Sinobacterium norvegicum: one gene and its partner. The protein of the gene in region 2 binds, or shares a complex with, the protein of the main gene of each other region. Links are inferred from orthologs where the notes say so. Each region holds a gene or a part of one and is shown on either strand. Other genes may lie near its edges.

Evidence for each region.
Region 1: the proteins of rpsG (region 2) and tig are in contact, whole or in part, in a crystal structure (PDB 3GTY), measured with the Thermotoga maritima proteins. The link is inferred for Sinobacterium norvegicum from one-to-one orthologs. Residues at the interface, in WP_004081843.1 of Thermotoga maritima: Lys34, Lys52, Lys55, Glu59, Arg62, Gln63, Glu66, Asn67, Lys69, Val71, Arg95, Ala109, Lys110, Lys111, Gly112, Arg113, Pro114, Glu117, Glu121, Ile124, Ala125, Tyr127, Asn128, Asn129, Thr130, Gly131, Lys135, Asp139, Arg142, Met143; in WP_004081061.1 of Thermotoga maritima: Glu122, Val124, Val129, Leu130, Tyr133, Glu188, Gly259, Ile262, Tyr263, Glu266, Ser270, Glu273, Gln274, Glu277, Arg308, Gln311, Ile312, Ser315, Tyr316, Glu325, Arg329, Arg336, Leu363, Phe366, Trp367, Arg373, Leu377, Arg381, Leu384, Glu387.

Annotation. Positions count from the first base shown.
Region 1 is NZ_CAKLPX010000001.1:262,969-278,115, forward strand. Bases 1,730-4,570 are described here. They hold tig (trigger factor), read left to right. Parts: upstream 1,730-2,413; coding sequence 2,414-3,727; downstream 3,728-4,570. Other genes in these bases: L9P87_RS01190 (hypothetical protein), read left to right, coding at 1,730-2,165; clpP (ATP-dependent Clp endopeptidase proteolytic subunit ClpP), read left to right, coding at 3,856-4,497. Also shown: acetyl-CoA C-acyltransferase FadA, read left to right, coding at 1-729; more of L9P87_RS01190, read left to right, coding at 840-1,729; ATP-dependent Clp protease ATP-binding subunit ClpX, read left to right, coding at 4,581-5,873; lon (endopeptidase La), read left to right, coding at 6,000-8,411; L9P87_RS01215 (HU family DNA-binding protein), read left to right, coding at 8,557-8,832; L9P87_RS01220 (SurA N-terminal domain-containing protein), read left to right, coding at 8,924-10,795; L9P87_RS01225 (phosphoglycerate dehydrogenase), read left to right, coding at 10,931-12,103; L9P87_RS01230 (class I adenylate-forming enzyme family protein), read right to left, coding at 12,149-13,819; L9P87_RS01235 (hypothetical protein), read right to left, coding at 14,072-14,983; L9P87_RS01240 (UDP-2,3-diacylglucosamine diphosphatase), read right to left, coding at 15,109-15,147. UniProt on the Bacillus subtilis protein: Involved in protein export. Acts as a chaperone by maintaining the newly synthesized protein in an open conformation. Functions as a peptidyl-prolyl cis-trans isomerase.
Region 2 is NZ_CAKLPX010000006.1:15,962-30,610, reverse strand. Bases 11,688-14,649 are described here. They hold rpsG (30S ribosomal protein S7), read right to left. Parts: upstream 13,423-14,649; coding sequence 12,952-13,422; downstream 11,688-12,951. Other genes in these bases: rpoC (DNA-directed RNA polymerase subunit beta'), read right to left, coding at 14,065-14,649; rpsL (30S ribosomal protein S12), read right to left, coding at 13,520-13,894; fusA (elongation factor G), read right to left, coding at 11,688-12,881. Outside these bases: preprotein translocase subunit SecY, read right to left, coding at 1-125; rplO (50S ribosomal protein L15), read right to left, coding at 126-569; rpmD (50S ribosomal protein L30), read right to left, coding at 572-757; rpsE (30S ribosomal protein S5), read right to left, coding at 767-1,276; rplR (50S ribosomal protein L18), read right to left, coding at 1,286-1,636; rplF (50S ribosomal protein L6), read right to left, coding at 1,646-2,179; rpsH (30S ribosomal protein S8), read right to left, coding at 2,205-2,600; rpsN (30S ribosomal protein S14), read right to left, coding at 2,621-2,926; rplE (50S ribosomal protein L5), read right to left, coding at 2,938-3,477; rplX (50S ribosomal protein L24), read right to left, coding at 3,487-3,801; rplN (50S ribosomal protein L14), read right to left, coding at 3,835-4,203; rpsQ (30S ribosomal protein S17), read right to left, coding at 4,249-4,509; rpmC (50S ribosomal protein L29), read right to left, coding at 4,512-4,703; rplP (50S ribosomal protein L16), read right to left, coding at 4,703-5,116; rpsC (30S ribosomal protein S3), read right to left, coding at 5,128-5,805; rplV (50S ribosomal protein L22), read right to left, coding at 5,817-6,152; and 9 more genes.

The DNA of each region.
Region 1 (15,147 bases), on a different replicon or contig from region 2:
ATGATGGGTTTGACTGCCGAAGCCCTTGCTATGTTGCATGGCATCGGTCGTGAGCAGCAGGACGAGCTTGCAGCGCGTTCGCACCGTCTTGCCCATGCGGCGACCCTCGGTGGTGGTTTTGCTAATGAAATCGTGCCTATTGAAGGTCACGACGAGAGCGGTCTGCGCAAGTTGATTAAAGTCGATACAACGATTCGTCCAGAAACCACGGTGGAAAGCTTGTCGCAGTTGCGCCCAGTTTTCGACCCGCGTAATGGTACCGTGACTGCCGGTAGTTCTTCACAGATTGCCGATGGAGCCAGCGCCATGCTGATCGTTTCAGGTAAACGCTGTAAAGAGCTTGGCTTGAAGCCACGTGCTCGAATCAAAGGTATGGCTGTTGCCGGTGTTGATCCATCAATCATGGGTTATGGTCCTGTACCATCGACGCACAAGGCTTTGGCTCGTGCCGGTTTGACCATGGCTGATATGGATTTTGTTGAGCTTAACGAGGCGTTTGCAGCGCAGGCAATCCCTGTTCTGAAGGACCTCGAGTTGCTTGATAAAGTTGATGATAAGGTCAACTTGCATGGCGGTGCTATCGCACTAGGTCATCCGTTCGGCTGTTCAGGTGCTCGTATCACTACGACACTCATGAATGTGATGGAGCAAAACGATGGCCAATTTGGCCTGTCGACGATGTGTATTGGTCTCGGTCAGGGTATCAGTACAGTGATTGAGCGCCTATAGCGCTCAAGCTGATGAAAAGGCGGCGTAAGCCGCCTTTTTTGTGCCAAAATTTCAGTGCTATAGCACGGCATTTTGCTATCATAGCGGCGAAGAAGATTTTGGATTAGGTAATGACTGTTAAACCGCAGCTGATAGATGTTGATAATGTAGAAGTATTTATTGCTGAGCATAGAAACCGTCATGGTCTCTATTGTCTCGAGCAAAAGATTGTCTGCGAATGGTTGACCGAAACCCCTGAGGTTCGTGTTGTCGCAATTGTGGCGATTGCTCAAGACCAGGTTAGAGTGGCTGTGGTTGAAAAGAGCGTCGAATTTATTTTGCCCGCTGAGGGTGATTTTGTCAGTCTTGTTGCGGCAGTTGGTGCTGTCTGTATTGATTTGTCGAAGCCGCTACAATTATCGCCGTTGTTTATTCCCAAGCCTTGGGGGCAGGAGATTTGGTATACCGGTGTTGAGCAGCGCGGTGTTTGTGCCTTTACTCAGCGAGGCGGTAGTGTCGCAATCCCCTATCTGCTGGCGTTGTTTCCGTCCGCCTTCAATGAATGTAGGCAATTGGTTTTGTTGAAAATCCTTGATCCGCTAGCGGAAGAGGTGTTTGGCGACTTGTATTTTGAATTGCATACGAAAAAGCAAGAGGTTTATGTCGTTACTCATATTGATAAAGAGAGCTGGCCAGCCGGCCAGGGCGCCATTCGCTTCGGCTTTAATCAGCAAAAACTGGCCCAGTATGCCTCCGAGGACGCCTTTAGATCTGGCTATGCTGATGCGGTAAAACAGTACCGTCAGGTCAGGGTTGAGGTCGATCGCCATATTGATAGCATGCGTGATGCTGATGGCATTGCTCTAGATGAGCCGGTGAGTGCTGAACAGTTGAAGGTGTGGATGCGCTCTATACCGGCCGAATTGATGGCTAAAGAGCTATCAGAGCGCCGTCAAATGGATGCCTTTACGCAGTTAAAGCCTCTGGCGGTTGGGGATGTGGTGAAAGTCCCTTGTTACACCCCCCATGCATTGCAGCATGGCGTCCGAACGATTGAATTTCAAACGCCGGTCTACGAGCGGTTAATCCTCTCTTTTGCACAGAAAGTGCTTACTCAGCAGCATTGGGATAGCGAGCGTGCTATCGAGATGATGGATATTGCTGTGACCAATACAGAGCGGTTTGAAGGTTATGACTTCGTCAGTGATCACTGTGGTGAGGTGATTGTCGATTACGATGATTTCTATGTCGTCAGAGTGGTTCTTGGTGCAGAACAGACGCTGCGAATTGATAATCTTGGTGATTACATTATTGTGATGTCAGTCGATCAAAAAGTCTGTGTTAATCAGGCAGAGTTGGCGTCTGAGCAAGCCGTCTTGTTGTCGGCTTTGGTCGATGCGGTACAGGTGGACGCAGGCCACAATGACGCCACAATGCTTATTTGCTTCCCTAAGTAGTGCTTGTAGTAGAGACAGCGGTTGAACCGCTGCCTTTGTTGTGGCACTATGCCGACCGATTTTATTGATCCTGCGGCTGTTGTAAATTGTCAGTATGCAGGATTTATTTATTTGCCGCCTCGTTTGACGATGGCGCGCAATTGCTGAATTACAGCAAGGTTCTGTCTTCCACGATGAAAGCGCAGAAGTAATTAATACTATAGATATTCAGCCGATAGTGAATGATTATTGGCCGATGAGGAATTTTCATGCAAGTTTCTATTGAGACGACTTCTGGACTTGAGCGCCGTATGACTGTTGGCGTACCTGCTGAGCGCGTAGAAGTTGAAATCGAAAACCGTCTTAAAAAAGTTGCCAAGCAAGTTAAGATCGACGGCTTCCGCCCTGGCAAAGTCCCGTTTAAGGTTGTTAAGCAGCGTTACGGTGCCGGTGTTCGTCAGGAAGTTGTCGGTGAGGTAATGAGCCAGACTTTCTATGAAGCTGTCACTCAGGAAAAAGTTCAGCCAGCTGGTCAGCCAAGTGTTGAGCCCAAGCAGCTAGAAGCCGGTAAGGATCTTGAGTACATCGCGACCTTCGAGGTTTATCCTGCCGTTGAACTAGCGGATTTTTCTTCCATTGAAATCAGCAAGCCGGTTGCGGAAGTGACTGAGGCTGACGTTGTTAAGATGATCGATATCTTCCGTAAGCAACAGGGCACTTGGGATGCTGTTGAGCGTGCTGCCGCTGAAGGTGATCAGGTTAACATTAACTATGCTGGCACCAAAGATGGCGAAGCCTTCGACGGTGGTACCGCTGAGAACTCTGACCTTGAACTTGGTTCTAAGAGTATGATCCCTGGCTTTGAAGACGGTATTGTAGGTCTCAGCGCCGGTGACGAGAAGACGCTTGAATTGAGCTTCCCTGAAGATTATCACAACGAAGACTTGAAAGGCGCTGCGGTTCAATTCGCCGTTAAGGTTAACGCGGTTAATGAGCGTACAGAAGCTGAATTGAACGAAGAGTTCTTCGCTAAGTACGGCGTGAGCGACAATGGTGAAGAAGGCTTCCGTGAAGAAGTTAAGGCCAATATGGAGCGTGAGCTTGCTAACGCCACCAGCAACAAAGTTAAGACTCAGGTAATGGATGCTGTTCTTGCTGCCAACGAAGTTGATGTTCCTAAGTCGCTGGTCGCCGGTGAGATTGAAACGTTGCGCAACCAGATGTTCCAGCAATTCGGTGCCGGTGCTGAAGGTCTTGATAAGTCAATCCTTCCGGATGATATGTTTACTGAGCAAGCTGAACGTCGCGTACGTTTAGGCCTGTTGTTGGGTGAAGTTATCAAGGCTGAGAAAATTTCTCCAGATGCTGACAAGGTTCGCGCTAAGGTTGAAGAAATTGCTTCAACTTATCAGGAGCCAGAACAGGTTGTTGAATACTACTACGGTAACCAAGAGCAGCTTCAGGCAGTTGAGTCAGCAGTTCTTGAAGACCAAGTTGTCGAGACCATCCTAGCGAAGGCGACGGTAACCGACAGCGAAGAGAGCTATGAAGACGTGATCGCACAGCAGCAACCAGCCGCTTAATCACCCTTTTATATCTCAACAAAATTAAAGCAAGCGGCTACACTGCAAGGGGTAGTCGCTTGCTTTTTTTGTGGCTGTAGAATACTTTACTTATAACTTCTTGTGTTAGATAGGAATAACAAATAGTCATGTCTAGTTATAAAACCGGTACACCTTTTGATCACACTGTAAATAGCGTCGGTTTAGTCCCCATGGTTGTTGAGCAAACAGCCCGTGGAGAGCGCTCTTTTGATATATACTCACGACTGTTAAAAGAACGCGTTATTTTCTGTGTAGGCCCTGTCGATGATTATATGGCTAATTTGATCGTTGCTCAGTTGCTGTTCTTAGAGTCAGAAAACCCTGACAAAGATATTCATTTGTACATTAACTCGCCCGGCGGCTCCGTCACTGCGGGTTTGTCGATTTACGACACCATGCAGTTCATTAAGCCAGATGTTAGCACGATGTGCCTTGGTCAGGCCTGTAGCATGGGAGCGTTTTTGCTCTCCGGTGGTGCAAAGGGTAAGCGCCATGCCTTGCCTAACTCTCGGGTTATGATTCATCAGCCTAGCGGTGGTGCTCAGGGACAGGCGACGGATATCAACATCCAAGCTCAGGAAATCCTGATTATCCGTGAAAAGCTTAATGCCTTGATGGCTGAACATACGGGGCAGACCATCGAAACTATTGAGCGTGACACCGAGCGTGATAATTTTATGAGTGCTGAGGCCTCTGTCGAATACGGATTGATTGATTCGGTGGTCGGTCAGCGCGATTTAGCGAAATAACATCGTGTAGACCCTTGTATTATGAGCTTAGTGGCCTTATCTCTAAGTTCATAAACGTTTATAAAGAATTTATGAGGTATTAGATGACCGACGAGACTAACGGCAAAGGCGAAGATGGCGGCAAGCTACTTTACTGTTCCTTTTGTGGTAAAAGTCAGCATGAGGTGAGGAAATTAATCGCCGGACCGTCTGTCTTCATCTGTGATGAGTGTGTCGATCTGTGTAACGACATCATCCGTGAAGAAGTACAGGAGACTGCGCCGTCTGATGATCAAGAAAAACTGCCTTCTCCCCGTGAAATCAGCGAAACCCTTGATGACTATGTGATAGGTCAAACCCGTGCCAAGAAAGTATTGGCCGTTGCTGTTTACAATCACTATAAACGCCTCCGCTACAGTGGTTTAACCAAGAAAGATGAGGTTGAGCTAGGCAAGAGTAATATCCTGTTGGTTGGCCCGACAGGTAGTGGTAAAACACTATTGGCCGAGACATTGGCTCGTCTGTTGAATGTACCGTTTACCATTGCTGATGCCACAACGCTGACGGAAGCTGGTTATGTCGGCGAAGATGTCGAAAACATCATTCAGAAGTTGTTGCAGAAATGTGATTACGATGTCGATCGTGCCCAGCGGGGCATCGTGTATATCGATGAAATCGATAAAATTTCACGCAAGTCTGATAACCCCAGCATCACCCGCGACGTTTCGGGTGAGGGTGTACAACAGGCACTGTTGAAACTGATTGAGGGTACCGTAGCTTCTGTGCCTCCTCAGGGTGGTCGTAAACACCCGCAGCAGGAGTTTTTGCAGGTTGATACCTCCAATATTCTGTTTATCTGTGGCGGTGCGTTTGCCGGCCTAGATAAGGTTATTCGCGACCGTTCTGAAAAGGGTGGTATTGGTTTCGGCGCTGAGGTCAAGAGTAAGGATGAAACCAGTAATGTTGGTGAATTGCTGAAAGATCTCGAACCCGAAGACCTAATTCGCTTTGGCTTGATTCCAGAGTTTGTTGGTCGTCTTCCGATGATTGCAACACTAGAGGAACTCGACGAAGATGCCTTGATTCGCATACTTACTGAGCCGAAGAACTCGTTGACCAAGCAGTATGACAAGTTGTTTGAGATGGAAGGTGTTGAGGTTGATTTTAGAGAAGATGCCTTGCTTGAAATAGCCAATAAGGCTGTGGAGCGTAAGACGGGGGCGCGAGGCCTGCGATCTATTCTCGAAGCGGTATTGCTGGATACGATGTACAAGGTTCCCTCTGAGGGGGCTGTCAGTAAGGTTGTTATTGATGGCAGTGTGATCAAAGGCGAGTCAGAGCCATTGATTGTTTATGAAGCCAGCGAGCAGCAAAGCAAAGCACTACCTAAAGAGTAAAGCTCTCTTAAGCGCCCTTGCCATGCAAGGGCGTTGTCATTTTAAGCCCTGCTGGGCGATGCTCAAATTAATGACAATTATCAAAATAATGATGCGGTCGACTTCTGTTGCGCCGCAAATGAGGTAATGACAATGTCAGAAATTAACAATATTCCTCTCTTGCCGTTGCGTGATGTTGTTGTTTATCCGCAGATGGTTATCCCTCTTTTTGTCGGCCGTGAAAAATCTATTGCAGCGCTAGAGCAGGCAATGGAAGGTGATAAGGAAGTGTTGCTGGTCGCACAGAAAAACGCCTCTGAAGATGATCCCGGAGCCGCAGATATTTTTGAAATCGGTACCGTATCGACCATTGTACAGCTGTTAAAATTGCCAGATGGCACTGTCAAAGTGTTGGTTGAAGGCGGTCAGCGTGCTGCTGTCAGCAATGTTGTCGAGGCCGATGGTTTCTATAGTGCGACTGCGAATGTTATTGCGTTACCGGACTTGGCTGAGAAAGAGGCTGAGTTACTGGTTAAAACAACGATGAGTCAGTTTGATCAGTATGTTAATACCAGTAAGAAAGTGCCCTCTGAAGTGATGAGTTCGCTCAATGGCATCGATGAGCCGGGTAAGTTGGCCGATACAATCGCTGCGCATTTGTCGTTAGATGTGGCGCAGAAGCAAGAAATACTAGAGCTGGCTGATGTGCATTCGAGGATTGAATTCATCATGGGGCTGATGAGCTCTGAGATTGATTTGTTCAATGTCGAAAAGCGTATCCGTGGGCGCGTTAAAAAGCAGATGGAAAAAAGTCAGCGTGAGTATTATTTGAATGAGCAGATGAAGGCCATTCAAAAAGAGTTGGGCGATCTTGATGATGTACCTAATGAAACTGAAGATCTCAAGGCCAAAATCGATGCCGCGGGCATGCCCAAAGAGGTGAAGGATAAGACATTAGCTGAGCTCAATAAGCTTAAGATGATGTCGCCTATGTCGGCTGAGGCTTCTGTCGTACGCGGCTATATTGACTGGATGGTGGGCGTGCCGTGGAAGAAACGTTCAAAGGTTCGTCATGATATCGCCAAGGCCGACAAAGTACTTAATGATGATCACTACGGCTTGGAAGAGGTTAAAGATCGTATTTTAGAGTATTTGGCGGTCCAACAGCGTGTTAAAAAGTTGAATGGCCCAGTACTTTGTTTGGTTGGCCCCCCGGGCGTCGGTAAAACCTCACTGGGAGAGTCGATTGCCAAGGCAACCAACCGAAAATTTGTTCGCATGGCCCTAGGCGGTGTGCGTGACGAGTCTGAGATCAGAGGTCATCGACGAACCTATATCGGTTCAATGCCGGGTAAGATCGTCCAAAAAATGTCTAAGGTAGGGGTTAAAAATCCGCTGTTTTTGCTCGATGAAATCGATAAAATGGGCATGGATAATCGTGGTGATCCGGCCTCTGCTTTGCTGGAAGTGTTAGATCCAGAACAGAACAGTACCTTCAATGATCATTATCTCGAGGTTGATTATGACCTGTCCGAGGTCATGTTCGTGTGTACGTCGAACTCGATGAATATCCCGGGTCCATTATTGGATCGCATGGAAGTGATTCGGATTCCCGGTTACACCGAAGACGAGAAAGTGAATATTGCCGATCGATATTTACTGCCTAAGCAGATTAAGAAAAACGGCTTGGCAAATGCCGAGTTGGATTTAGGTGAGAGCGTCATCCGTGATGTTATTCGTCATTATACCCGCGAAGCCGGTGTTCGAGGCCTTGAGCGTGAGATCGCCAAGGTTTGTCGCAAGGTTGTTAAGAAGGCGCTGATTGATAAGGCTGAGTCAACTGAGGTCGTTTCCGAAAATCTTGAAGACTTCTTAGGCGTACAAAAGTTTAACTATGGTAAGGCGGAGGCAGAAAACCAAATTGGTCAGGTTGTCGGTTTGGCGTGGACCTCTGTCGGAGGCGAAATTTTAACCATTGAGTCGGCGGCGGTCGTCGGTCGCGGTAGACAGGTTAAAACGGGTAAGTTGGGCGATGTCATGCAGGAATCCATCCAAGCGGCGACCACCGTCGTGAGGGGGCGTTCACAATCGCTGGGTATTCCAGCCAACTTCCATGAAAAATATGATATCCATATTCACGTGCCTGAGGGAGCGACGCCTAAAGACGGCCCAAGCGCTGGTGTCGGCATGTGTACTGCACTGGTCTCGGTTTTAACTAAGATACCGGTTAAATCAAATGTGGCGATGACTGGAGAGATCACTCTGAGAGGGGAGGTCCTCGCTATCGGAGGCTTGAAAGAGAAGCTTCTAGCAGCCCATCGCGGCGGTATAGATACCGTGGTCATTCCCCATGAGAATGAGCGAGATCTAAAGGAAATTCCTGACAACATCAAAGCGGCGTTAGATATTCGTCCAGTAAAATGGATAGATGAGGTGTTGGAAATTGCTTTGGAGAGGGTTCCTGAGCCGATTTCTGATGAAGAATATATGGCTGGTTGGGATAAACCGGTCAGTGAAAACACCAAATCGACTACAGACGGCAGAATTAGTACGCATTGAGGGTGCTCTGTGGCTTGACCGCTATTCTAGCACTTGGTATAAAGTGTTCTGTGCAAGTGATTCAAGTCCGGTGCTGTTGTTTGTAGCCTGGAATTTTTAATTATATTTGTAAGTAAAGTAAATAGTCTTTTTTAAGGGGAATAATGTGAATAAATCTGAGCTAATTGATGCAATTGCTGCTCAAGCAGACCTACCTAAAGCTGCCGCTGGTCGTGCACTAGACGCTATGATCGACAGCGTATCTGAAGAATTAACAAAAGGTGAGCAGGTTGTTCTAGTTGGTTTCGGTACCTTCAGTGTTAAAGAACGTGCTGCACGTACTGGCCGTAACCCACGCACGGGTGAGCCAATTGAGATCGCAGCAGCGACTATCCCAAGCTTTAAGCCTGGTAAAGCTCTTAAGGACGCTGTAAACAGCTAATCGCCTTAATATCTTTTATGAAAAGCGTATCTAACGGGTGCGCTTTTTTTTTATCTGTATAGTTCCATACCCTAGGTGTAGGAGGGGTTTCATGATTCAGAATATCCGGGATAATTCCCAAGGATTGATCGCCAAAATTATAATAGGCATTATGATTGTCCCTTTGGCTTTTTTTGGTGTTGATGCACTGTTTAACTCAGCGCCAAGCTCAGATGTTGCCACTGTCAATGGCGAGGCGATTTCAGAAAATGAGTTGAGTCGTGAAGTTAACCAACAGATGCAGCGACTAGCCTCTCAAATGGGCGAAGGCTTCGATATTAACAGTATCGATAGCGCTATTGTGCGAAAGCCTGCGCTTGACCAGCTGGTAGAAAACAAGCTGCTGTTACAAAAGGCATCGGAAGAAAAGTTCCGAGTATCTGACAATTTCATCGACCAAATTATTCTGCAAGATAGCACTTTCCATGAAGAGGGAGTATTTTCGCGTACTCGCTTCGATGCTATTTTGCGTCAGGCCGGCCTAACCACCGGCGGCTACAAGGCGTTATTGTTTAAGCAAGTGTTGATGTCTCAGTACGCCAGCGGTGTTGCCTACAGTGATTTTGCCACCAGTGCAGAGTTGGCTGCTGCTGCGCAATTGTTAAAGCAAAAGCGTGGTGGTGAATATGTAGTGCTGTCGGCTGAGCAGGTAAGGCAGCAAGTAAATGTTAGCGAAGAAGAGGCGCAAACTTACTACCAGGAAAATGCTGCGCAGTTTATGACCGATGAAGCTGTATCGGTGAATTACATTCAGCTATCTGTCGAGGACCTCTTTAAGCCTATTGACGAAAAGGTACTACGCGACAGTTATAGCGAACAGGTTGCTTTGTTTAATGCGGGTACTGAGCGTCATGTTGCCCACATTCTTATCGAGGTGAACGATACGCTGAACCAGCAGCAAGCCATCGACAAAGTTGGCCAAATCAAGGCCCGCATTGAGGCCGGCGAGGACTTTGCAGTTGTTGCTGAAGAGTTATCTGAGGATATTGGCTCTGCTAGCATGGGCGGCGACCTCGGTGTCACCGATGGAACAGCCTTCCCCGAGGCCTTTGAGCAGGCTGCTGCTGAGCTCGATGTTGATCAGCTGTCAGATGCTGTCGTCACAGATGCCGGTGTTCACTTGATTAAGTTATTGGCCGTCGACAAGATTGAACCACCAACATTTGAGCAAAGCCGCGCGGAAATAGAACTGACCATTCAGCAGCAGAACTCTCAAACAGAATACATTCAGCTGTTAGAAAGCCTGAAAGATTACACCTTTAATGCAGAGGATCTTGCCGGTCCTGCGAAAGATTTAGACTTGACCGTAGCGACCAGTGAAGCTTTTACTCGCCAGGGTGGTAATGGCATTTTTAGCAATGCAGCAGTCATTAAGGCGGCGTTTAGTGCTGATGTTCTCACCGGAGGTAATAACTCTGATGTTGTCGAGTTGGATGACTCGACAGCCGTAGTCATGCATTTGTCCAAGCATGACAAGGCTGAGCAGATTGCCTTTGCAGAGATCCGCGCAGATATCGTCCAAATACTCACTGATCAGAAAGTTGCCGAAGAACTCGATACACTGTCACAACAATTGTTGTCTGGTAACGCCGACAATCTACAGCAGGTAGCAGATGATAACGCCCTAGCACTGACTGTTATTGAGCCTGTTTCTCGCGAGGCCTCTGCCTCGTTATTGCCTGCTATTGCTCAGGCTTTGTTTACCCTGCCTCCTGCTGATGGTTTATCGGCTCAGAAGGTCAATTTACCCGGTGGCGATGTTGCTATAGTGGCAGTGACGTCAATTGCCGAGGGTAGTGTTGGCGATGTCAGTGAGCAGGAGAAGGCCTATTTCGCCGAGTATGTTGCACGTAATAGCGGTGAGTCTGCTTTTGCCTTGGTGCAATCTGCACTGAAGGCATCGGCAGAGATAGAGATTAAATAGCGCTACTGTTAGCGTTTAAAGCAACCCGCTTCGGCGGGTTTTTTTATGCCTAAAAATTTTCATTGGATGCTATTTCAGCGAAAGGCTGGTTAAATAGAGGCAATAATAAAAATGAAATAATGGACTAGAAATACAATGAAAACTATACGCACCTATAATCAAATCTCAGTCAAAGGGTTAGACCGCTTACTCGCTGCCGGCTATGAGGTGGCAGAGAAGACGGAGCAGCCAGATGCTTTGATGCTGCGCTCGTACAAGATGCAGGTCGAGGATATCTTGCCAACGGTAAAGGCCATCGGTAGAGCTGGCGCTGGGGTGAATAATATTCCGCTTGAGGCCTGTACTGGTCGAGGTATTCCCGTTTTTAATGCACCTGGAGCCAATGCCAATGCGGTGAAAGAATTAGTTTTAGCCGGAATGCTGCTGTCTTCCAGAGGCATTTTACAGGGTATAGACTATGTCTCTACCCTTGATAGATCGTTAGATGAAAAAGCAATGAATGTTTTGCTTGAGGCTGAAAAAAAGCGCTTCAAGGGCAATGAGTTGGCAGGTAAGACAATTGGTATTATTGGTTTGGGGGCGATCGGTTCTAAGATTGCGGACATGGCATTATCGTTAGGAATGAGTGTGCTTGGTTACGACCCGGCTATTTCAGTCGAGGCGGCTTGGCGTTTGCCCAGCGAGGTTGAGCGTATTGAATCTATTTCGTCGGTGCTTGCCCGCGCCGATTTTGTCACGCTGCACCTACCTGTTTTGGATGCCACCAGAAATTTAATTAATCGTGATACCTTGGCCGCCTGCCGCCCAGAGACAGTTTTACTTAACTTCTCACGCAAGGAAATAGTCGATTCCGCAGCGGTCGCCGAGGCGCTGAATAATAAGGTTTTTGCTCAATACGTCGCCGACTTTCCCGTCCCCGAATTAATCGGGTTGCCCGGTTGTTTATTAATGCCGCACATTGGCGCCAGCACCGATGAGGCCGAGGATAACTGTGCCATCATGGTGGCTGAGCAGCTGAAGGATTTTCTGGAGCACGGCAATGTTGTTAATGCTGTTAACTTTCCGGCCTTAAAAATGCCCCGTGACAACGGTGCCTTTCGAATGACGATTACTAACCATAACGTCCCTACGATGTTAGGTAGTATTACCACCGTACTGGCGCAGGCGAATCTGAACGTGATTGATTTGCTCAATAAAAGTCGGGGCGAGATTGCCTATAACATTATCGATTTAGCTGACAAGCCATCGGCTCAGGTAGTGGCAGATTTACAGGCCATCGACGGCGTTATCAATATTCGCTTGTTATAATAGCTATTTCCCAGCCCGCTCATCGCGGGCTGGGACTCTATTGTGTTATTGGTACTGTGCTTTTACCGCCGGCTTCAGGATTTTATTGAGGGTGTTTCGAGGCAGCGCTTGCTCGCTGAAATACACCTTGGTGGGCACCTTGTAGTTTGCCAGATGCTGTTTGATATACATCTGAACACCTTCTGCCGAGAGATCACTGCCTGGTTTGGCAACGACTACCATGGCTAATTCTTCGCCCCAGGTGTCGTGTGGCAGGCCGAATGAGCAGCATTCTAGAATCTCGTCATGGGCTAGCAATACGGCCTCAACCTCGGCGCAGTAGATGTTTTCACCGCCTCGAATAATCATATCTTTCTTGCGATCGACAATGTGCAGTAAGCCTTTATCGCAGAACTGACCGATATCACCACTGGCATACCAGCCGTCAACAAGCACCTTTTGGGTGGCTTCAGGGCGACCATAATATTCAGTCATCAACATTGGGCCGCGGACAAAAATTTCGCCGCGTTCACCGTCGCCAACGACTTCACCATTGTCATCCCGTAATTCGAGATCGACAATCGGCAGACTGTAGCCACAGCTGGTTGGATTGCAGAGGTAGGTGTTACCGGCAACAGAACAAATAGTCGAATTGGCCTCTGTCATGCCATAGCCCGCACCGATCATGCCGTTGGGTACGCGATCTTTAACCTTCTGCGTTAGATGGGCAGGCTGAGCCTGACCACCACTGGCGAGAGAGAATAGGTGGTCAAGGCTTTTGTTTTGTGCCTCGGCTTCATCGAGGAAGTTTTCCACCACCATGGGCGCGCCGCTGACCGACTGCAGATTGTGCTCATCGATTAGTTTCAGTGCCTCTTTTGCATCCCATTTGTACATCATGACCACTTTACTGCCACGGCGAAGAGCGGGCAGGGTGCAGGCATGAAGGCCGCTGACATGAAACAACGGTACGGTCAATAAAGCGCCGCTTTGATGGGGGTTGTTCATAATTTTCTCAAGTACTTCCGGATGTTGCATGGCGACAATAGCACCGGACATCTCGACGTTCATCAAGCCGCTGAGTACGGCTTTATTGGAGGATACAGCTCCCTTAGGTTGGCCGGTGGTGCCCGAGGTATACATTATTAAAGCGGGGGCGGAATCGTCGGCAATGGTCTGAGCAGGAAACTCTGTTTCGTTACGCTGTTGCATAATATCCTGCCATTGAACATAGCTTGCGTTCACCTCTGATCGGCAGCAGATGGCGAGGATATCGGTAAGCGCCTCAAGCTCAGTCAGGCGGTCAAGTCTATCGCTGTCACCGATAATGGCCTTGGATTGAGAGTCTTTGACGCCGTAATTCAATTCTTCACCGCTGCCCCAGCTATTCAGTGCCACGGCAACACCACCAATGGCCGTAATGGCGATGAAACTGGTCATCCACTCAGGGTAGTTACGCATGGCAATGGCGACGCGGTCACCTTGGCCTATACCATTGTCAGCGAGATAGTGACCCAGTTTGGCAGCTCGCTCCAGGGTTTGACTAAAGGTCCACTGCTCATCGTCATAGGCCATATAGCAGGCGTCGCCATGGTCCTTGGCCGCTTCATATATAGCTCGCAGTGATTCGGGTTGAGCGAGGTAGGTTTTTTCTCCAGTCTTTTCACAGGTGTCGATGGCAAAGGGCATGCCTTCGAGGGTGAGGGTGTCAATCGCCTGGCGCAGTTGTTCAGTCATGGAGAATACCGTGTTTGTTATTGGTCAAATTATGGATTGTGTGTGAGTCTATCGTGACGCTAAAGATGACGAAATGCAGCAATTGGAAACGCTGCAATGACAATAGCGCACAGGCGGATGAGTATGGGGCAAGAACGAAGGCTGCCGGTGAGTTTCGTTGTATTTATACTCAGCGTTGTCACGTTTTACTTACCTTACCGTAATGCTGGCAGGAGCTACTTCACGGAATAGATGAGGGCTCAACAATGGTGCTTACTGAGAAGAGAGGTCGTTGAGCTTGATGGCTGCGTCGATGGTAATCAAGCTATCTATGGGCATGCTAAATGCGTTGTACATTTGCATCTGAAAACTGACAGATTGGTTGTTGCTATTAACGACGTGGGTAGATATTTCGTCAGGGTCCTCGGCGTTGGAGAAGTAGTTTCCCTCTGGGGAGGCGAGGGTGTTGGAAAGATTGTTCAGAGAGGGCTCCAACGGGCTGGTGCTGTTGAATGTGCGGACTTGATATTCTGTGTTGCCAATATAATAAGCAGCTATGGCTAGGGTTAGCTCGCTGCTGTCGAGTTCTCTGACATTGACCTGTAGCTCTTGGAAGCAGCGCCCGTTGAAAGCGGTGTTTGTGCCGTTGCCGTCCGCCCCACGAAAATCAATATCAGCGGTGGCGAAAGAGACCTGCTGGTCTTGGCTTAACTTGTGCAACTCAGCGTTGCCGAGAAAAGTACCCTCAGCATTATAAATAGTGCCCTGTAAATTACCGGTGGTATTGATGTTAAAGGTATAGGTGTTTAGCTGGCTGTCACTGAGGGTGATGTTATTGCCGGTGACATCAATCGGTGTACTAGCATTTTGCAAGGCAATAAAGTCAGAATAACAAAATGCATGGTCGTCAGTCAGCGAGATGGTTTGAGCGTCGTGGTGACTGATCGTAATAGCATAGCGGAGCCCGACGGTGAGTATTTCATTGTTGTCGAAGTCCTCGCTGATGAGGTTTGCCGTCAGCAACCAAAAGCCGGCAAGATCCGTACTATCAATCAATTTTAAATCGAAGGTATTGCCAGGTAACTCAGCCTGGCCGGCATCGTCGCTACCGCTGCCACCACCACAGGCTGTTAAAAACAAGGACGAGGCAATAAGCGCCAGTGCTATGGTGCGAAAAAAAGACATAATCAACCTAACTATTCTTATTATTGTTGGGTCGCATTGCTCGTCCGCCAAGTATTGTCGACGAGCTCAAGCGTTAGCTGATTAAATCATATTTAAGAAAATATAGGCTGTAATAATGTTCGACGCTACAGTGGCTGTTTGATCAACTTGGCCAATTCATCTCT
Region 2 (14,649 bases):
CCTGGAACAGGTATATGTGTGCCAACCCGATATACAACTATTGCTAAGAATAGAAAACGCAGGCGAGCCCAAAGCTCGCCTGTGCCGGATTGACCACTTACCGCAAGTGGTCCTTTTTTAGCCATTTAGTCCTCGACTTTGCCGCCGGCTGCTTCGATCGCAGCACGTGCACCTTTGGTGCAAGCAATACCTTTCAAAGTAACAGCCTTGGTAATTTCACCCGACAAAAATACTTTTGCACGAGTCATTTGGCCGCCTATGATATCAGCGTCTTTCAACGCTGCCAAATCGATAACTTCAGCTTCTACAGTGTTTAACTCAGCAAGACGAACTTCAGCGCTTACGCGAGAAATACGTGATGTGAAACCAAACTTTGGTAGACGCTTCTGTAAAGGCATCTGACCGCCTTCGAAGCCTGGACGTACACTACCGCCAGAACGGGATTTCAAACCTTTGTGACCGCGGCCACAAGTTTTACCCAGACCACTACCAATACCACGACCAACGCGCTTCTTGGAGTGTTTGGCGCCAGCTGCAGGGCTTAGAGTGTTTAGACGTAATTCAGTCATGATTACTCTCCCTCAACCTTAACAAGATAGTTAACCTTGTTGACCATACCGCGAACAGAAGGAGTATCTTCAAGCTCAACAGTGTGGCCAATGCGACGCAGCCCTAGACCGTCAATACATGCACGGTGGGCTGGCAGGCGACCGAATTTAGATCGGACCTGCGTAACCTTAATAGTTTTCTTAGCCATGTTCACACCTTAGCCTGTGATCTCATCGATGCTCTTACCGCGCTTAGCAGCGATTTGCTCTGGAGAGCGCATCTGTGCCAAACCGTTGTAAGTTGCACGAACAACGTTTACTGGATTGGTAGAGCCGTAGCACTTAGCCAATACGTTGTGAACGCCAGCAATTTCCAATACTGCACGCATTGCGCCACCAGCGATAACACCGGTACCAGCAGAAGCGGGCTGCATGTAAACTTTTGAAGCGCCATGACGAGCTTTAACAGCGTACTGGATGGTATCGCCATTAAGTTCAACTTCGATCATGTTACGACGAGCAGCTTCCATAGCTTTCTGGATAGCTACAGGCACTTCACGCGCCTTACCACGACCAAAACCTACTTTACCTGCGCCGTCACCGACAACAGTAAGAGCGGTAAAACCGAAAATACGGCCGCCCTTAACAACTTTAGCTACACGATTAACTTGAACCAGCTTTTCCTGTAGCCCTTCGGTATTTTTGTCTGTCTCTTTATTAAAAGCCATATCTTTACCTTAGAACTCCAATCCAGCTTCACGTGCAGCGTCGGCTAATGCCTGAACTCGACCGTGGTACTGGAAACCACTACGATCGAACGCCACTTTAGATATACCTGCTTCTTTAGCACGCTCAGCAACAAGTTTACCGACTGCAGCAGCCGCTTCTTTGTTACCAGTCTTGCTTTCACGCAGTGCGCTATCCAGGGTAGACGCCTGGGCCAACACCTTATCGCCTTCAGGTGAAATCACCTGGGCATAGATGTGGCGAGGAGTGCGATGCACGGCTAGGCGAACAGCACCCAACTCACGCATCTTTGCGCGTGCACGACGTGCACGACGCTGTCTAGAATCTTTCTTCACGCTCATGATTTTACCTTACTTCTTTTTGGCTTCTTTACGACGTACATGCTCATCGGCATAACGAACACCCTTGCCCTTATAAGGCTCTGGTGGACGGTAAGCACGGATTTCAGCAGCCGCTTGACCAACCTTTTGCTTATCAGCACCGCTCACCACAATTTCAGTTTGTGATGGCGTAGCTGCCTTAACACCTTCTGGCAACTCATAATTCACTGGGTGAGAAAAACCAAGAGTTAGGTTCAGGACGTTACCCGTTGCTTTCGCACGATAACCAACGCCATTAAGAACCAGCTTCTTTTCGAAGCCTTGGCTTACACCTGTTACCATATTGTTGACCAAAGAACGCATTGTACCAGCCAAAGCGCTGGATGACTTATCGCCACCCTTTGCTTCGAATGTTAGAACGCTATCATTTTGGTTAACGGTAACGGAATCGTGAACGACCAGCTCTAAAGTACCTTTACTACCCTTAACGGATAGGTTCTGGCCTTTAAGAGTAACCTCAACACCACTAGGGAGTTGTACAGGACTTTTTGCTACTCGTGACATAATTCTTACTCTAAACGTATTACTGTTAGAAGACTGTGCAAAGCACTTCGCCGCCAACGCCTGCGGCGCGGGCTGCACGATCGGTCATTACACCCTTTGAGGTAGTAACAATCGCCACACCTAAGCCACCACGAACCTTCGGCAGACCATCTTTACCAGTATACTGGCGAAGACTTGGGCGACTTACACGATCAATCTCTTCAATAACAGGCTTGCCTTCAAAATATTTAAGATCAATATTAAGAATGGCTTTACCTTCAACTTCGGCAACGTTTAAGTCAGAAATATAACCTTCTTCCTTAAGTACGTTGGCGACGGCAATCTTCAATTTTGAAGACGGCATACCAACTGACGGCTTAGCCGCCATTTGGGCGTTACGAACACGGGTTAGCATGTCCGCTAACGGATCTTGCATACTCATAGCTAGCTCCTAAATTTAGCTTACCAGCTGGCCTTAACAAGACCTGGGATATCACCACGCATGGCTGCTTCACGCAACTTGTTACGGCACAGTCCAAACTTGCGATATACGCCGTGTGGACGACCAGTCAACTGACAACGACGACGCTGGCGACTAGTGCTAGCGTTACGAGGTTGCTTCTGCAGGGCAATCTGTGCTTCCCAAATCTGCTCTTCAGTAGAAGTAGGATTGACGATAATCGCCTTCAGCTCAGCACGCTTTGCAGCGAACTTAGCTACGGTGCGCTCACGCTTTGCTTCGCGAGCAATCATAGATTTCTTTGCCATTATACCAGCCCTTAGGTTTTAAACGGGAAGTTAAACGCACGTAGCAATGCACGACCTTCGTCGTCAGTGCGAGCGGTGGTTGTGATAGCAATATCCAAACCACGTAGAGCGTCTATCTTGTCGTAATCAATTTCAGGGAAAATGATCTGTTCAGTCACACCCATCGCATAGTTACCACGTCCATCGAATGATTTCGGGTTTAAACCACGGAAATCACGAATACGCGGAATCGCAATAGCGATCAGACGGTCAAGGAACTCATACATACGCTCACCGCGAAGAGTTACCTTACAACCAATCGGCCAATCTTCACGAACCTTAAAACCAGCAATTGACTTGCGAGCCTTAGTGACCACGACTTTTTGACCAACGATTTTCTCTAGATCGCCTACGGCGTGTTCGAGAACCTTCTTGTCGCCTAGCGCCTCACCAACACCCATATTCAGGGTGATCTTGGTGATGCGTGGGACTTCCATAACGTTCTCAAGGCTAAGCTCTTCTTTCAGCTTAGCGACGAGTTCGCTTTTATAAATTTCTTGCAAATTAGCCATTATAAACCCTTAAGCATCAATAGCTTCGCCAGTAGATTTGTAGATGCGTGTTTTTGCATCGCCCTCTACTTTAAAACCTACACGGTCAGCTTTATTAGTGTTTGGGTTAAAAATCGCAACATTAGAAGCTTCAATTGCAGCTTCCTTTTCGATAATCCCACCGGCTACACCCGCTTGAGGGTTAGGCTTTTGGTGCTTCTTGATAATGTTAATACCAGAAACAACCAAACGACCGTCTTTCTTTAAAGAAACGACTTTACCGCGTTTGCCTTTGTCTTTGCCGGCGATAACGATTACGTCGTCGTCACGCTTAATTTTACGCATTTTCAGACCTCGATCTTTTTAGCCGAGAAGTACTTAAAGTACTTCCGGAGCCAAAGAAACAATTTTCATGAACTTTTCTGAGCGCAGTTCACGAGTAACTGGCCCAAAAATACGTGTGCCAATAGGGGCGTCATTGGCGCTCAGCAATACTGCTGCGTTGTCGTCGAACTTGATCTTAGATCCGTCGCCGCGACGTACACCTTTTTTGGTACGAACGACAACAGCGTTCATTACCTGGCCCTTTTTGACTTTACCGCGCGGAATTGCTTCCTTAACGGTAACTTTGATGATATCACCAACGCGCGCATAGCGACGATGTGAACCACCTAGTACCTTGATACACATAACACGGCGTGCGCCACTGTTATCTGCTACATCAAGATAGGATTGAGTCTGGATCATCTTCTTCTCCGGGAGCTACTGCTCGCTAAGTTAGCCTAAGCTAACTTAAGCTTCAGCGCGCTCTTCAATCTTGACCAGGATCCAAGACTTAGTCTTAGACAGTGGACGAGTTTCCTGGATGGTCACTACGTCGCCAATTTTACACTCGTTGTTTTCATCGTGAGCATGTAGCTTAGATGAACGTGTAATATATTTGCCGTAGATCGCATGCTTAACGCGACGTTCGATTAGTACAGAGATGCTTTTATTCATCTTGTCGCTAACCACGGTGCCCGTCGCAGTACGTGCAGTATTTGCTTCAGCCATGATTATTTACCTGCCTGTTGGTTCAACACGGTTTTTACCCGTGCGATGTCACGACGGGTAGACTTTAGCAAGTGCGACTGATTCAACTGACCAGTGGCCTTCTGCATACGCAACTTGAACTGCTCTTCGAGCAATTTCAGAAGCTCAGCATTGAGTTCTTCAACACTCTTAGCTTTTAATTCAGTTGTATTCATCACATTACCGTCCGCTTAACGAAAGTAGTAGCAACTGGGATCTTTGCAGCGGCCAGTGCGAATGCTTCGCGAGCCAACTCTTCAGATACACCCTCTACTTCGTATAGGATTTTTCCTGGCTGAACAAGGGCAACCCAATATTCAACATTACCCTTACCCTTACCCTGACGAACCTCAAGAGGCTTACCAGTGATCGGCTTATCAGGGAAAACGCGAATCCAGATTTTACCGCCACGTTTAATGTGACGGGTCATGGCGCGACGAGCTGCTTCGATTTGACGAGCAGTGATACGTCCACGACCTGTAGCCTTCAACGCGAACTCACCAAATGAGACAGTGCTGCCTCGGTGAGCCAGACCGCGGTTGCGGCCCTTCATCATCTTGCGAAACTTTGTACGCTTCGGCAATAACATTGGCGTACTCCTTACTTAGCCGACTTCTTAGCAGGCTTTTTATCAGCCGCCGGAAGTTCGTTTTCTAGTATTTCGCCCTTAAAGATCCACACCTTGATACCCAACACACCATAGGTAGTGTGAGCTTCGTAGGTTGCGTAATCGATATCAGCACGTAGTGTATGTAGAGGTACACGACCTTCACGATACCATTCGCTACGAGCGATTTCTGCGCCGCCGAGACGACCACCGATTTGAATCTTCACACCTAGAGCGCCCTGACGCATTGCGTTTTGAACCGCACGCTTCATTGCACGACGGAACATAACACGACGCTCAAGTTGCTGTGCAACGTTTTGCGCGGTTAGTTTCGCATCTAGATCTGGCTTACGAATTTCTTCGATGTTGATCTGAACTGGCACACCAGTCATAGCGGTTAGCTTCTTACGAAGCTTATCTACATCTTCACCTTTCTTACCGATCACAATACCTGGACGTGCGGTAAAAATTGTTAAACGTACGCTTTGTGCTGGTCGTTCGATAAGAACACGGCTAACAGATGCATGAGCAAGTTCTTTTTCAACAAAAGAACGAACTTCAAGATCGCTAATCAAGTTCTTAGCGTAGCCTGACTTGTCGGCGTACCAGACAGAGTTATGGCTTTTAACGATACCGAGTCGGATCCCCGTGGGGTGTACTTTCTGACCCATCTGGCAGTCTCCTAGTTAATGTCTGCGACTTTGACAGTGATATGACAAGTGCGTTTCATGATGCGATCGGCACGGCCTTTGGCACGCGGACGAATACGCTTCATAGTCATACCCTCGTCAACGAATACGGTAGACACGTTTAATTCATCGATGTCTGCGCCTTCATTGTGCTCAGCGTTTGCAATTGCAGAATCAAGTACCTTCTTAACAATTTCAGCTGCTTTTTTGTTGGAGAAAGCTAAAACATCTAGCGCTTCTTCAACAGACTTGCCGCGGATCTGGTCAGCAACCAAGCGAGCCTTCTGAGCCGATATACGCGCACCTTTCAGTTTGGCGGATACTTCCATCTCAAAACCCCTTAGCGCTTGGCTTTCTTATCTGCAACGTGACCTTTATAGGTACGTGTTGCAGCGAATTCGCCGAGTTTGTGGCCAACCATTTCTTCGTTAACCAATACTGGCACGTGCTGGCGACCGTTATGTACCGCAATTGTTAGACCAACCATATCTGGCATGATCATTGAGCGGCGCGACCAAGTCTTAATTGGACGCTTGTCGTTGTTGTCCAGGGCCGTTTCAACTTTCTTCAACAAGTGAAGATCGATAAAGGGACCTTTTTTTAGTGAACGTGGCACAACTAATTCCTCTTTCTATATCGTGGTGGTTACTTAGAACCGCGACGACGTACGATTAGTTTATCGGTACGCTTGTTCTTACGAGTCTTGAAGCCCTTAGTAGGAGTACCCCAAGGTGAAACTGGATGACGGCCACCAGAGGTACGACCTTCACCACCACCATGTGGGTGATCTACAGGGTTCATCGCGACACCACGTACAGTTGGACGAACACCGCGCCAGCGAGAAGCACCCGCTTTACCAAGCTTACGCAAACTGTGTTCACTGTTTGATACTTCACCAAGAGTCGCGCGACACTCGCTCAGTACTTTACGCATTTCGCCAGAGCGAAGACGAAGAGTAACGTGACGACCTTCACGAGCAACTAGCTGTGCAGAAGTACCAGCACTACGAGCAATTTGTGCACCTTTACCAGGCTTAAGCTCAATAGCGTGTACAGTCGAACCTACTGGAACGTTGCGCAATGGCAAGGTATTACCTACCTTGATTGGCGCCGCTTCACCAGACATCAACTGATCACCGGCTGCAACACCTTTAGGAGCGATAATATAAGCACGCTCGCCATCGGCATAACAGATCAACGCAATAAACGCTGTACGGTTTGGATCGTATTCAATACGCTCAACAGTGGCAGCGATGCCATCTTTGACGCGTTTGAAATCAATCATACGATAGTGCTGCTTGTGACCACCACCGATGTGACGAGTAGTAATACGACCGTTGTTATTACGACCGCCTGACTTACTCTTCTTCTCCAGCAACGCTTTATGCGGCGCACCTTTATGAAGTTCGTTATTTACAACACGAACAACATGGCGGCGACCCGGAGAAGTAGGTTTCAATTTAACTAATGCCATTTTGCCTTTCTCCCTTATTCCGCTGCTGCGAAGTCAATTTCTTGACCGTCAACCAAGCTAACGTATGCTTTTTTCCAGCTAGGCTTGCGAACTTCACCATAACGGTTCATTTTGCGCTTACCCTTAACGTTAACTACACGAACACCTTCAACTTTTACGTCAAAGATTTGTTCAACGGCGTTTTTAACTTCTAATTTAGTCGCATCAACAGCAACCTTAAAAACAACCTGATTGCCTTCGGCAGCCATGGCAGCTTTTTCAGATACGTGTGGACCCATTACAACTTTGAAGACGCGTTCCTGGTTCATGATAGACCCTCTTCAACTTTCTTAAGCGCTGCAACAGTAACAACAACTTTATCGAAGGCAATCAAGCTTACCGGATCAACACCAGCAACATCGCGAACATCAACCTTATGTAGGTTGCGTGCCGCCAAGAACAAGCCAGTGTCGACTTCTTCTGTAACAACCAAAACGTTCTCTAAACCCATGTCATTCAACTTGGCTTTAAGTACCTTGGTCTTTGGTGCGTCGATAGCGAAATCTTCTACTACTACAATGCGTTCTTGACGAACTAGCTCAGACCAAATGGTCTGTAGCGCGGCGCGATACATTTTACGGTTCAGCTTCTGGGAAAAATCCTGTGGCTGAGCGGCAAAAGTCACACCACCCGAGCGCCAAATTGGGCTACGGATAGTACCTGCACGGGCACGACCCGTACCTTTTTGACGCCATGGCTTAGCACCACCACCAGACACTGCAGCACGATTCTTCTGTGCGCGAGTACCCTGACGAGAGGTTGCCATAAAGGCGGTAACAACTTGGTGAACCAAGTCTTCGTTAAATTCTCTAGCGAATGTTGTGTCAGAAACTTCTAAAGTCCCTGCACCTGCTATATTTAGCTGCATGCTCTAACTCCCTAGTCTTAAGCTTTAACGGCTGGGCGAATAATGACGTCGCCACCGTTGGCACCAGGAACTGGACCCTTAACCAAAATAAGGTTGCGCTCTGCATCCACACGAACAACTTCTAAGTTCTGAGTAGTACATTGCTCAGCACCCATGTGACCCGACATCTTCTTACCTTTGAAGACGCGGCCAGGAGTCTGACACATACCAATAGAACCGTTTGAACGGTGAGAAATAGAGTTACCGTGGGTTGCGTCTTGCATGGTGAAGTTCCAGCGCTTGATACCGCCCTGAAAACCTTTACCTTTAGACTCTCCAGTCACATCAATTTTCTGACCAGGCTCGAAAGCTTCAACAGTAAGCTCTCCACCAGCAGAAATCTCAGTTGCTTCGTCTAAACGAAACTCCCAAATACCGCGACCAGCTTCAACACCAGCTTTGGCATAATGACCAGCTTCCGACTTCGTTACGCGAGAAGCGCGACGAGTACCAGTTGTAATCTGAATGCCGTTATAGCCATCAGTTTCAACTGTTTTTACTTGCGTTACACGATTAGGCGAAGCCTCAATCACTGTAACTGGGATCGAAACACCTTCCTCGGTAAATACACGAGTCATACCGCGTTTCAGACCGACTATACCTATAGTCATTTCAATAACCTCTTAGCGTATGGGGCTTATACCCGCTATGGCCGTACGATGTACGTCACACTAACTTCAGTAATACCCCACACTATCGATAGGGGCTCATCTTAATCCTTCAAACCTTTAACAGGCTGAATTAACCAAGACTAATCTGTACTTCAACACCTGCCGCCAGATCAAGCTTCATCAAAGAATCAACTGTTTTTTCTGTAGGCTCAACGATGTCTAACAAGCGCTTGTGGGTACGAATTTCGTACTGATCACGAGCATCTTTGTTTACGTGAGGCGAAACAAGAATTGTGTAGCGTTCTTTTTTCGTTGGCAAAGGGATTGGTCCACGAACTTGTGCACCAGTACGCTTAGCCGTCTCAACGATTTCTTGTGTAGACTGATCGATCAAACGGTGATCAAAGGCTTTTAATCGAATGCGAATGCGTTGATTCTGCATTTTAAAAACTCCGTTACGTTTTCAATAGTACATGCCTTCCCAAAATGACAAGATTCTGGATGGTTCATGTGAATGGAGAGCGCATATTACAGACCGTACAAGTAGCCGTCAATGTTTATTTTATAGGCAGCTTATCAGTATCGGCCAGACAAAAAAAAGGCGCTCATTCAGAGCGCCTCCTAACAAGAAGATTACCTTCTTAAATCAATCGATTACTCGATGATTTTAGCAACAACACCAGCACCAACAGTACGGCCACCTTCGCGGATTGCGAAGCGTAGACCATCATCCATGGCGATTGGGTTGATCAGAGTAACAACCATCTGGATGTTATCACCTGGCATTACCATCTCAACACCTTCTGGCAACTCACACGCGCCAGTGATGTCAGTGGTACGGAAGTAGAACTGTGGGCGGTAGCCTTTGAAGAATGGCGTGTGACGACCACCTTCATCTTTACCTAGCACATAAACTTCAGCTTCGAACTTGGTGTGCGGGTTGATTGAACCTGGCTTAGCCAATACCTGACCACGCTCAACATCATCACGCTTAGTACCACGTAGAAGGGCACCAATGTTCTCACCAGCACGACCTTCGTCAAGCAGCTTGCGGAACATCTCAACACCAGTACAAGTAGTGGTTTGAGTTTCGCGAATACCAACGATTTCAACTTCATCGCCAGTGTTAACAATACCGCGCTCAACACGACCGGTAACAACAGTACCACGACCTGAGATTGAGAAAACGTCTTCGATAGGCATGATGAAATCACCGTCGATAGCACGCTCTGGCTCTGGAATGTAGCTATCTAGAGACTCAACAAGATTCTTAACCGCTGTAGTACCCAGCTCGTTATCATCTTCGCCATTCAACGCCATCAGCGCAGAACCACAGATGATTGGAGTATCGTCACCTGGGAAGTCGTACTGGCTTAGCAGATCACGCAACTCCATTTCGACGAGCTCTTTCATCTCTTCGAATTCTTCAGAATCAACGCCACCACAATCTTCAGCAAGAAGATCGGCTTTGTTTAGGAATACAACGATGTAAGGAACACCAACCTGACGAGAAAGCAGGATGTGCTCACGAGTCTGAGGCATTGGGCCATCGGTAGCACCACAAACAAGAATCGCGCCATCCATCTGAGCAGCACCGGTGATCATGTTCTTAACATAATCGGCGTGACCTGGGCAGTCGACGTGTGCGTAGTGACGGATAGTTGAATCATATTCAACGTGTGATGTTGCGATAGTGATACCGCGCTCACGCTCTTCTGGTGCGTTATCGATACCATCGAACGCTACAGCTTCGCCGCCAAATACTTCAGCACATACGCGAGTTAGAGCTGCAGTAAGAGTAGTTTTACCGTGGTCAACGTGACCGATGGTGCCGACGTTAACGTGCGGCTTGTTACGTTCAAACTTTTCTTTTGCCACTTTCGTGATCCTCAGTTATAAATTGTTAAATTTTCGGGTTAATAACCCATATTTTTACTGATAATTTCATCCGCTATATTTTTTGGCGCTTCAGAATATTTATCAAATTCCATGGCATATGTTGCACGGCCCTGCGTCGCGGAACGCAGGTCCGTTGCATAGCCAAACATCTCAGCCAATGGGACCTCTGCAATTACAACCTTGCCAGACGGCCCATCCTCCATACCACCGATCATGCCGCGACGACGATTCAAGTCACCAACAACATCACCCATGTAATCCTCAGGCGTTACCACCTCAACCTTCATTATAGGCTCAAGCAATACCGCGCCGCCGAATTCTGTCAGTTTTTTTGTCGCCATACTGGCAGCAACCTTAAATGCCATTTCATTAGAATCAACATCATGAAACGAACCATCGTAAAGTGTCGCCTTTACACCCAGCAACGGGTAGCCGGCAACGACACCGTTTTTCATTTGATCTTCAATACCCTTGGCAACAGCAGGAATATACTCACGAGGAACCGAACCACCGACTACCTCGTTAACAAACTCCAATTTTTCACTGTTAGTATCTTCAGCCGGCTCAAACTTAATCCAGACATGACCATACTGACCACGACCACCGGACTGACGCACAAACTTACCCTCAATCTCAGACGTTGTACGGATTGTCTCCCGGTAAGCCACCTGTGGCTTGCCGATATTTGCCTCGACGCTAAATTCGCGCTTCATGCGATCAACCAAAATATCAAGGTGCAGCTCACCCATGCCCGAGATAATGGTTTGTCCGGTCTCCTGATCAGTTTCTACGCGAAACGACGGATCCTCTTGAGCCAACTTCCCAAGTGCAACACCCATCTTCTCTTGGTCAGCCTTTGTTCTAGGCTCCACAGCAACAGAGATAACAGGCTCAGGGAACTCCATGCGCTCTAGTACGATTTTATTACTCTCTGCACAGAGTGTATCGCCAGTGGTCACATCTTTCAGACCGATGGCCGCTGCAATATCCCCAGCCAAGACCTCTTTGATCTCCTGACGATCATTGGAGTGCATCTGCACCATACGACCTACACGCTCGCGCTTTTCCTTCACCGAATTATAGACCGCAGTACCTGACTCCAGCTTACCCGAGTAAACGCGGAAAAATGTCAGCGTACCAACAAAGGGGTCGGTGGCTATCTTAAACGCCAAGGCAGAAAACGGAGCATCATCTCTGGCAGGACGCGTCTCGACAGTCTCAGCCTTATCAAGCAACGTACCCTCGATAGCCTTTACTTCTTCTGGCGACGGCAAATACTGAACAACGGCATCAAGCATCGCTTGAACACCTTTATTTTTAAACGCCGAACCACCGATAACCGGTACAATTTCATTTGCCAGAGTACGCTTGCGAAGACCCGCTACTATCTCTTCCTCAGAGAGCTCACCCTCTTCGAGATACCTCTCCATCAACTCGTCGCTGGCCTCAGCAGCCGACTCCACCATGTACTCCCGCATCTCCGCGACCTGATCAACCATGTCAGCCGGCACCTCACCGTACTCAAAAGACATACCCTGATCAGCTTCATTCCATAGAATGGCCTTATTTTTAACCAGATCTACAACGCCGATAAAGTCTTCTTCGGCACCGATAGTCATCTGTAGCGGCACAGCATTACAACCCAGCCGAGCCTTTAACTGCTCCACCACCATCATGTAGTCTGCGCCAGCACGGTCCATCTTATTGACGAAAACCATGCGAGGAACCTCATATTTGTCCGCCTGACGCCAGACCGTCTCGGTCTGCGGCTGAACACCTGAGGAGCCACATAAAACAACAACAGCACCATCTAAAACACGTAAAGAACGCTCCACCTCAATGGTAAAGTCTACGTGGCCCGGTGTGTCGATAATATTAATTCTGTGTTGATCGAACTGCTGCTGCATACCCTGCCAAAAACAGGTCGTTGCTGCAGAGGTGATCGTTATGCCACGCTCCTGCTCTTGCTCCATCCAATCCATAGTGGCTGCGCCATCATGAACCTCACCAATCTTATGAGATAGACCGGTATAGAACAAAACTCGCTCTGTGGTAGTGGTTTTACCCGCATCAACGTGAGCGCAAATACCGATATTACGATATTTGTTTATAGGGGTTTGTCGTGCCAAGTGTTTTACTCCGGATTAGGTAACCCAAATATGAACTGGGGCATGAACATGCCCCAGACATTGTACCGACTTAGAAGCGGTAGTGAGAGAACGCCTTGTTGGCCTCAGCCATACGGTGAACATCTTCACGCTTCTTAACAGCAGCACCCTTACCTTGTGAAGCATCAACAATCTCACCAGCTAAACGCTGCTGCATTGATTTTTCACCACGGTTACGGGAATACTCAACCAACCAACGCATTGATAGCGCGTGACGGCGAGATGGACGTACTTCAACTGGCACCTGGTAGGTAGCACCACCAACACGGCGAGACTTAACCTCAACCATTGGGGCAATGTTTTCAAGTGCTTCTAGAAATACTTCAACCGGCTCTTTGTTGGTCTTTTCAGCAACAGAGGCTAAGGCTTTGTATACAATGCGCTCAGCAACCGATTTCTTACCACTAACCATTACGTGGTTAATGAATTTTGCAAGGGTGACATCTCCAAACTTAGGGTCTGGTAGGATCTCACGCTTGGCGACAACGCGTCTTCTAGGCATGTCATTCTCTCTTCAGGTTATTCCAAAACAAACCTTACGGCTGTTTGGCCTTACTTTCTCTTCGTGTTTGTTAACGCTAGAAAAAGCCAGGGTCAATTTAAGACTTAGGGCGTTTAGTACCGTACTTAGAACGGCCTTTCTTACGGTCCGCAACACCAGAGGTGTCAAGGGCGCCACGAACGGTGTGATAACGCACACCTGGCAAATCCTTTACACGACCGCCGCGTATTAGCACAACACTGTGCTCCTGTAGGTTGTGACCTTCACCACCGATATACGAGGTAACTTCAAAACCATTTGTAAGACGAACACGACATACTTTACGTAGCGCAGAGTTCGGCTTCTTAGGAGTAGTGGTGTATACACGAGTACAAACGCCACGACGCTGAGGACAAGCCTGCAGAGCCGGAACATCAGTCTTCTTGACCTTACGCTTCCTAGGCTTACGAACCAACTGGTTGATCGTTGCCATAGATATGGACTCCAATACATTCACTCACGCCAAATGCGTGAGTTTCATTACAAAAAAAATGATCAAAAACTGACCACCCACTTTCATCGAAAAAGCGGACGCAGATTCTACAACCTGCGCCCGCTCTCGTCAAGAAACGATATCGCTATACGATCTCGAATCTCTAGAGGTTATTTGCCACCTAAGGCAGCAGATAACGCCTGCTCAACATCGACAGCCGAGACACCCTGCTTGCGGTTTTTCGCTTCGTCTTTCTTACGCTTGCGATCAGCGTGGTAAGCAAGACCGGTACCGGCAGGAATCAAACGACCGACGACTACGTTTTCTTTCAGACCGCGGAGGTAATCACGCTTACCGGTTACCGCTGCTTCTGTTAGTACACGTGTAGTCTCCTGGAACGAAGCCGCCGAAATAAACGACTCTGTTGCCAACGATGCCTTGGTAATACCCAATAAGACACGTTCGGCCTTCGCTGGGAACTTACCATCAGCAACAAGGGCAGCGTTTTCGCGAACAAAGTTCACGTATTCAACCTGCTCACCCTTAATGAAGCTAGAATCGCCAGAATCGGTAATATCAACCTTACGCAACATCTGGTTAACAATAACCTCGATATGCTTATCATTAATACCAACACCCTGGAGACGATAAACTTCTTGAATCTCTGTCACGATATAACGTGCCAGCTCTTCAACACCTTTGAGGCGAAGAATATCGTGCGGGCTTGGTGGGCCTTCAGACACAACATCACCCTT